4 regions of the Neobacillus sp. 204 genome follow, and region 2 is predicted to be linked to each of the others. Evidence: predicted binding sites of a transcription regulator. Region 2 holds the regulator's gene; each other region holds the start of a gene.
The links. The regulator Rex, encoded in region 2, represses fermentation and respiration genes when NADH is low (regulators of the CRP and FNR family bind a similar motif). The targets are predictions, from matches to a motif close to TTGTGAAATATTTCACAA.
Positions count from the first base shown of each region.

Region 1: the regulator Rex is predicted to act here: its motif matches at 1,045-1,062, upstream of ACJ004_RS18405 (TIGR04190 family B12-binding domain/radical SAM domain protein).
Region 3: the regulator Rex is predicted to act here: its motif matches at 1,474-1,491, upstream of ACJ004_RS01635 (hemerythrin domain-containing protein).
Region 4: the regulator Rex is predicted to act here: its motif matches at 1,169-1,186, upstream of ACJ004_RS00775 (TIGR04053 family radical SAM/SPASM domain-containing protein).

Region 1 is NZ_JBJORY010000008.1:294,524-296,731, reverse strand. It holds gene ACJ004_RS18405 (TIGR04190 family B12-binding domain/radical SAM domain protein) at 1-977, opposite strand, end outside; gene ybaK (Cys-tRNA(Pro) deacylase) at 1,266-1,742, shown strand; gene ACJ004_RS18395 (PRK06851 family protein) at 1,871-2,208, shown strand, end outside.
Region 2 is NZ_JBJORY010000024.1:5,313-7,520, reverse strand. It holds gene ystJ (NADP-dependent malic enzyme) at 1-628, opposite strand, end outside; gene ACJ004_RS28275 (redox-sensing transcriptional repressor Rex) at 785-1,450, opposite strand; gene moaC (cyclic pyranopterin monophosphate synthase MoaC) at 1,486-1,983, opposite strand; gene ACJ004_RS28265 (ABC transporter ATP-binding protein) at 2,163-2,208, shown strand, end outside.
Region 3 is NZ_JBJORY010000001.1:317,459-319,666, reverse strand. It holds gene ACJ004_RS01640 (MFS transporter) at 1-865, shown strand, start outside; gene ACJ004_RS01635 (hemerythrin domain-containing protein) at 894-1,415, opposite strand; gene ACJ004_RS01630 (hypothetical protein) at 1,638-1,985, shown strand; gene ACJ004_RS01625 (ferredoxin family protein) at 2,122-2,208, opposite strand, start outside.
Region 4 is NZ_JBJORY010000001.1:151,522-153,729, reverse strand. It holds gene ACJ004_RS00775 (TIGR04053 family radical SAM/SPASM domain-containing protein) at 1-1,088, opposite strand, end outside; gene ACJ004_RS00770 (metal-sulfur cluster assembly factor) at 1,300-1,608, opposite strand; gene ACJ004_RS00765 (Cof-type HAD-IIB family hydrolase) at 1,897-2,208, shown strand, end outside.

The DNA of each region.
Region 1 (2,208 bases), on a different contig from region 2:
TCATTTATCTGTTGAAAGAACTCTTCATCTCCATACTGGAATAATTCAAAGACCACTTCATTTTTGAGATTCAGTTCTTGAAGCCTACTAAAAAACTCTTTTACATATTCATGTCCGCCTTGGCGCAAATCATGGAGAATAAAAATCGGTGCCCGGCTAAAGCGTGAAATAAATTTTATATCCTCTACCAGTTTTTCTGGCGACCGTAAGGCAAGAGAATTGCGGTTACAGTTTTGATCATAGGCATCCTTCGAACCGCCGCAGATCAAGCAGTTTTGTGAGCATCCTCTGGCCGTAAGTAAGGCGGTATTCGGATATTGCAGCCATCCGTTGTATGGCAGCGGGTCTAGAAAATTCCGATATTTAAATACAGAACGTATCGCATAGCGATATCCTGGAACATCGAGATCATCCAAATCCTTTGGTATATAGGTAAGCGGATTGTAGCCAATGTCGCTTCCCTTCTTCCACGTTAAATTGGGGATGTCAGCATAGTGGGTATTCCCTTGTTCCATTTTATTCATCAATAGCAGCATCAGTTTTTCGGTAGAATCACCGCGGAACACAAAGTCAATACAAGGATATTCAATCAGTTCTTTATGATAATAGGTCGATGAGAGGCCGCCAAAGATTACTGGGGTATCGGGATGAAGCCTTTTAACTATTTTAGCTAACTCGATGCTGCCGTGAGCATGTGGGAGCCAGTGCAAGTCAATTCCGAAAGCCTTAGTTTGGATGCTCCTTAGCTTCGCTTCGACATCGAACTTCTCACTCATCAGCATCCGGTTGGCAATATTGATGATTTTAACACGAAGGCCGTACCTTTCAAGATATTCTGCAATACTCGTTATGCCGATTGGGTACATTTCAAATACTGGTGACGAGGGAACCACATCACTGATGGGGCCGGCTAGCAGGGAGTTTTTTCGAAAGTCATAGACGCTGGGTGCATGCAAAAGGACTAAATCGTATTTCATTTATTCCACCTCAAGTAGATTAGTTTGGATGAACAGCTTCTTTCTTTGATTTATGGTTGTATAAAACTTGTAATATATTTCACATAAACTGTTTTTACATAGTAAAAATGAAGTTATTATCTTTTTTGGAAATCTTAGTAAGTAACAATTGTTATTTTTAGTGTACTATAATAGTTGTTTGATAGAGTGACAAACGGGTGACAGATTTTGGGTAATTTTGTGTAATTTTTGCATATTTAGTATGCTGAAACTAGGGTGAAAATCTTCAAAATCAGGAGGGATTGAAAGATGGCACAGAGTAAAACCAATGCCATGCGGATTCTAGATGCCAAAAAGATTCGTTATGACATGCTTACATACGATAATAAAGATGGGAAAATCGACGGTGTTTCAGTGGCTGAGAAAATCGGCAAGGATCCTAAGGAAGTTTATAAGACGCTTGTTGCACAAGGTGCGAGTAAGAATGTATATGTCTTTGTCATTCCGGTGCTTGAGGAATTGGATTTGAAAAAGGCAGCGAAAGCAGCTGGTGAAAAGAACATTGAAATGCTTCCAGTGAAGGATATTCAGAAATGGACCGGGTATATCCGCGGCGGCTGCTCGCCAATTGGCATGAAAAAGGAATATAAGACGTTTATTGATGAACAGGCGAAGCTGCTGGATACCATTATTGTCAGCGGCGGGAAGATTGGGATTCAAATGGTGTTAGACCCTGTTCGATTGACAGAGGTTACAAAAGCTGACATTGTCCCAGTCACAAAGTAAGATTTTTTTCCTAGGCACTCACCTATGGGTGACAATCGCATAAGATAGGGTGAAATTTGAATTTTTTCAATGCGATTGTCACTAAAAATAAGGCGCTGGAGCTAGATAGGTAAAGGGAGTGTTGATGAGTGGCAGGAAAACTTAAAAATTACTTTGCTGGCGGTAATACAGCTAGAGGTTTTCATAGTTTATATGATTCTAATCTTCAAGGTCTCGACCGGTTATTTATTTTAAAAGGTGGACCTGGAACAGGTAAATCCTCACTAATGAAAAAGATTGGCAATGAGTGGCTCGATAAGGGCTATGATATTGAATTCTTACATTGTTCTTCCGATAACAATTCCATCGACGGCGTGCTGATCCCCGCATTAAAGGTGGGAATTGTCGATGGAACTGCTCCTCATGTAATTGAACCCAAAGCACCAGGTGCAGTTGACGAGTATATTAACCTCGGGGAGGCCTGGAA
Region 2 (2,208 bases):
TAACACCCATATGTAACAAGAGCTTAACAATTGCTACTCCAGCCGAACCTGCTCCATTAACTACGACACGAATTTCTTCAATTTTCTTTTCCGCCAATTTTAATGCATTAATTAAACCAGCCACTGTTACAATCGCAGTTCCATGCTGGTCATCATGAAAAACTGGAATCTCACAGGCTTTGCGGAGGCGGTCTTCAATTTCAAAGCATTGTGGAGCCGCAATATCCTCTAGGTTCACGCCTCCAAATGTTGGTTCTAGTAACTTAACGGTTTCTACAATTTGGTCTGTGTCAGTGGTGGCTAAGCAAATAGGAAATGCGTCAACATCTGCGAAGGATTTGAATAACACGGCCTTTCCTTCCATAACAGGCATCGCTGCTTTTGGTCCAATATTTCCCAGCCCAAGGACTGCAGTTCCATTTGAAACGACCGCAACAAGATTGCCCTTTGAAGTGTAATCATAGACTTTGCTTTCGTCTTCATAAATATCCATACAAGGCTCTGCCACACCAGGTGAATATGCTAAGCTTAAATCCTTTGCATTATGTACCTTAACCTTTGAATAAATCCCGACTTTTCCTTGATGCTTCTTGTGCATTTTTAACGCTTCAACTCGTAAACTTGACATTGGATTTCCCCACTTTCCGGTTTAGTAACCGTTTGCATTAATCTACCTAAATCTTAGTCCATACGTCCGTATTTTGATAGATTATGTAATTAAAAAAAGCAGGGTTTAAAAATACAAAAGGCTTTCCACAAATTCTGTGAAAAGCCTCTTAACTAGTTATTCTTCTTCTTCTTCCTCTACTTCCACCGTCGGATAATGCTTTAAAAAATAGACAAGCGATTGCAGCTCCACTGCCAGGTCAATATGATGCACCCTAATCAGTGGAGGGACATTTAATCGTGCTGGAGTAAAGTTTAATATCCCCTTTACATTTGCACTTACAAGTCGGTCGGTAATCATCTGTGCTACAGGGGCCGGAACCGTTAAAATGGCAACGGATATACCCCCCTCAGTTAAAACCTTCTCTAATTCATCCATATGATAAACTGGGACCTCGCGAATCTTGGTTCCCATTTTTTCTGGATCAACATCAAAGGCACATTCTATTTTTGTGTTATTATTTTTTAAAAAATTATAATTTAAGAACGCCGTGCCTAGATTTCCAACCCCTATTAAGGCAACCTTTGTTAACTCATCCTGGTCCAAAGTTTTACGGAAGAAGGATATCAAATAATTAACATTGTACCCATAACCCTTTTTCCCCAATGCACCGAAATAAGAAAAATCGCGGCGAATTGTGGCGGAGTCTACCTTTACTGCTTCACTTAGTTCGGCTGAAGAGACCCTTTGTTTACCGGATGTATGCAGGTTTTTTAGAAATCGGTAATAGAGGGGCAGCCGTTTTGCTGTCGCCTGTGGTATTTTCATTGTTTCATTACTCATAATCTCCCACACCCCTTGGATAATTTAGTTAAATATCATTTAACTTTTTCAGTTCTCTTAAAATCACCATTTTTACCGCCCGTTTTTTCGACAAGATACGTCGGTCCAATCACCATACCTTTATCAACGGCTTTACACATATCATAAACCGTTAAAGCACACGCTGAAGCGGCTGTTAACGCTTCCATTTCTACCCCTGTATTCCCCTTGGTTTTAACGGCTGCTGCTATATTTAAACGATAGTTCTCTTGCGTGTCCTGTTCCCAGGAAAAAGAAATATTAACCCCTGTTAATGGAATCGGATGACACATCGGAATCAAATCCCAAGTCTTTTTTGCTGCCATGACTGCAGCTACCTGAGCCACTGCTAAGACATCGCCTTTTTTCATCTCGTTATTGGTAATTTTATCATAAATTTCTTTACTAATGGTAATGCTGGAATGAGCAATTGCCGTACGTGCCGTTTCAGGCTTATCACTGACATCGACCATTTTTGCTCGGCCTTCTTCATTAAAATGAGTAAATTCTGCCATATAAAAAAATCCTCCCATCAAATCATACACTATTTTTCCTTCTATGTGTGTGAAACTTTGAACTAAATCCAAGGTTTTTTGTCGAATTAAAACTCTCATCCTCCTAACCTGCTTAGCAGTTTATTGCCGACATACCGGGAATAAGGTACACTAAACCTATGTAATAGAGGTGAATGAGAATGATTTTGTTACAGGTTAATCAACTACAAAAATATTATGGTGCTG
Region 3 (2,208 bases), on a different contig from region 2:
ATTCCATCCTGAAGGCTCACGGGTTGCTTATATGGCAGCAGGAAATCGGCGAGGACTTGCTCAGTCTATATATCAGGTCGGCGGTAACACGGGGCAGGCATTAGCTCCTCTTATTACTGCATTAATTTTGGTTCCACTTGGACAGATTGGTGCTTCCTGGTTTACAGTTGTTGCCGCACTTGCGGTTATTTTATTAGTTTATATCGCTAATTGGTATAATAAAAGGTTAGTAGTTTCTCCCGATAGGATAATGAAAAAGAAATCTAGTGTAGAAAACAAGAAGGGGTTAACTAAAGAGGTAAAAAATACCTTAGTGTTGATCCTATTATTAATTTTTGCACGAACTTGGTATACATCTGGAATAACTAATTTTTATACTTTTTATGCCATTAAGGAATATAGTCTAGCGATTAAACAGTCGCAGTTTTTCCTCTTCGCTTTTTTAGTTTCTGGTGCAGTCGGGACTTTTTTTGGTGGTCCACTATCAGACCGTTTTGGAAAGAAAACCATCATTTCCTTTTCAATGTTAGCGACCGTCCCATTTTCAATTATTATTCCATATTCACCGCCAACACTGGCATTTATATTCCTTATTATTACTGGATTTATTTTAATGACTAGTTTCTCCGTTACGGTGGTTTACGCGCAGGAATTAGTCCCAGGAAAAATTGGTACGATGTCTGGGTTAACAGTAGGCCTTGCATTTGGAATGGGGGCAATTGGTTCTGTGGGACTTGGGTATATTGCAGACTGGGTTGGATTACAATCGATGATGAAATGGCTCGGAGTTTTGCCATTACTAGGTTTAATTGCCTTCCTTCTGCCGTCAGATAAAAAAGTTTGGGAATGGAATAAACAACACTGAAAAAGGATGGGCGTGGGAGCCCATCCTTTTATATTTCCTGAATTTTTTGGAATAATTCTTCTTTTTCCTCGTCGGTAAGCATTCTTTCTGCCATTGGAAATAAAACATTTTCCTCTTTGGAGAAATGCTCCGTTAAGATGAAGTAGGCGTTTTGAATTAGCTCGGCCGCTTGTTTCTTTTCCTCTGTTGACCCGAGTCCACTCCCTACCATAGTCAGAAATTCACCAATATTTGCTTTTGCTTGATCATGCTCATATTCCATTACAGCAATTGGTCCTGAAGTTGTTCCGATATAAACACCCATCATTGGAAAAAGTATCCCCTCTTCTCGTTCTGAATGGGGATCTAACGCCGCCCTAAATTCTTTTACTTTTGTAATCAATGCTGCAAAATTAGCCTCGATATCATTTTCTTGATTAATTTTTTGTGTTAAGTCATAAAGGTCCTCTAATTGCCTTAATAACGGCTGATGCTCACTTTTTAATTGCTTAAGTCCTTTACTTAGTTCAGCTTGGGGCATGCCTCCAAACGTACTCATACAGCCACTCATCAACAATCACCTCTATCTCATTCATTGCTTCAAGTATAAAATCAAGCAGTCGTATATGTAGTGACATTGCTCACATTTATAAAAAATTGTGAATGACTGAATTAATTTTTGTCTGATTCATGAAATCTTCTTAATTTTTTTTTAAATTTTAACATTTATCACACAAAAAAAGTTTGAATGTTTCATATAATAGAGATAGAACCTACAAGGGAGGGAAAAGATATGAAAACCCCAAATTATCACGATTTTTATCAAAAAGCATTAATACCTATTGGTTTCAATGACTTACTAGCCCTACAGGAATCTAAAGCATACTATCCGAACTCACCGTTGACTCATTGGCTGATTGCCGTAGAAGGGGTACAACTCCCACAAACAAAAATATACTATCATTGGAAAGTAAGTATTTACCCTGCTGATAGTGAGGGCGACTTCAATTGGAAAAAACCATACTATTGTTCTCCGAATATGGAATTCATTGAACAAGCAAACACATTTGCCGCTTCGCTTGTTACAGCCAGCAAAAACGATCATTTGTCTTCAGCTACCCTTCTAGAGAAAATAAGCTAACTCCTAAAAAATATCCTTCTGCTTCACCTTCTTTTTACTCTCATTTGTGAAAAAACCCACATATAGTAATAATCAAAAGTTTACATAAAAATAGGTGCCGTTTGCAGATAGCAAACAGCACCTATTTTATTTTCATTTACGCTAAACGAAAGACAATTCCATGTCCACCCTTTGGATATTCCCATTTTATGTTTTGATAAGGGCACCCGATCCGACAGCTTCC
Region 4 (2,208 bases), on a different contig from region 2:
TACACGCAGAATGGCTCGCTTTCTAGATAATCTCCTGTCATTGCATAAGCTCTTGACCTTGATCCTCCGCATACATAGCGGAATTCACAGACACCACATTTTCCTTTAAAGAGATCTGGGTTCCTCAGTGATTTGAATATGGGTGATTCGCGGTAAATTTCTGCTAACGGCGTTTCACGGATATTCCCTGCTTTCACTGGTAATAGTCCACTTGGATATACATCCCCAATATGGGAGATGAACACAAAACCGTTCCCATCATTAACACCTTTAGGGGCACGTCCCAGCCCGTCAATGGAGCCTGTTAGCCCTTTTTCTGTTAATGCACTTAAATACTCAATTTCATCCGTTGTTTCCTTGGCTTCACGCATTTTTTGTTGAATCACAACACGTCGGTAATGCATTGCTTCTGTTGTTTTGATATCAAATGAAACACGTTTGCTTAAATCATACAACCATCTGAATACTTTTTCATGTTGTACGGGAGATATCATATCTGATTCTTGACCTCTTCCAGTTGGAACTAGGAAAAAGACACTCCATAACACACATCCTAAACTCTCAACCATTTTTGCCATCTCATCAAGATAGTCAATATTGTAACGAGAAATCACCGTATTTATCTGAATAGGTAATCCAACTTCATGTAAATATTTTATTTTTTCCATCGTCAGGTCAAATGAGCCCGCTGTTCCCCTAAAATGATCATGAATTTCCGCTTTAGGACCATCAATACTAAATGCCCACCGAGATAGACCTACTTCTTTTGCTTTTTCAATTGCCTCTTTTGTAACATTAGGTGTCGCGCTTGGCGTCATTGATACTCGAACACCTTTTTCAACAGCATATTTTGCAATTTCAAACACATCTTCTCTCATCAACGGATCCCCGCCGGTGAAAACAAGCATCGGATTGTTCATTTCATATATTTGATCAATTAAATTTTTTCCTTCTTCAAACGATAGTTCTCGTGGGTCCCTTCTATACTGTGCATCCGCACGGCAGTGCAGGCATTTTAATTGGCAAGCTCTTGTCAGTTCCCAAATAACAATAAATGGGTCTTTATTAAAATCTCGGCTAAAAGCCATATGGAAACGCCTCCTAATAACGGCTCTTTCAATCAAACAGCCTTATTAACCTGTATTATAAAGGTGTTTATATTCGAAAAAAGTGAACTATCTCACATTCCTGACAAAAGATATGTCTGAAAAGTGAAGTATAAAAAAAAACAGCAGAAATTCTGCTGTTTTTGTTAATATCTTCGTACATTGTTCGGAACCTAAGAACTTTTATTTAATTTTAGCGAATTCCTAAAGCAATTTTCGCATAGCGTGACATCATATCTTTATTCCAAGGAGGATTGAAAACAATATTAACATCTACCTCTTTGATTTCTGGAATATCAGCCAATGCTCGCTTAACTTGGTCCACAATCGTGCCAGCAAGCGGACAGCCCATTGAAGTTAATGTCATCGTAATCGTTGCATTGCCTTCATCATCCATTTCTGTATTATATACTAATCCCAAATTTACGATATCCACCCCTAGTTCAGGGTCAATTACTAACTCTAAAGCACCTAATATATTTTCTTTTAGTTCTTCATTCATTTTAGTTTCACTCCTTAAATATCTTTGTACCAATTTTATTATAGCAAATATCTAGGAATTCCTTTCTAGATTGAGACTTCGTTAAAAAAAGTATATAGTTTTTTTAAACCTTTTGGTGTGAATTTTTTTACAGTCTTGATATAAAATTGTTAACATAGTGAATATAGAAATAATAAAAGTTCTAAGCAGAATGCAACATTTATATTCGCAGTGTAACATGTAAATGAATTTTTTCCTAAAGTGACAATCATAAATTAGTGATGAAATTTATCATTAGAAGGAGTTATTATGGCAGATAAACACTTAATTGCATTAGATTTAGACGGAACTTTATTAAAAGATGATAAAACTATTTCTTTAAAAACAAAAGAGATCATTAAAAAGGCAAGAGAACTAGGTCATATCGTAATGATCGCAACAGGCAGGCCTTATCGTTCCTGTGAGATGTATTATCGTGAATTGAATTTAGATACACCGATAGTCAATTTCAATGGAGCGTTTATGCATTACCCTGGAATTCCCGATTGGGGTTATCACGAACCACTTGATATACGAGTAGCTAAAGAAATAGTTGAAGCGTGCAGAAGTTTTCATTTTCAT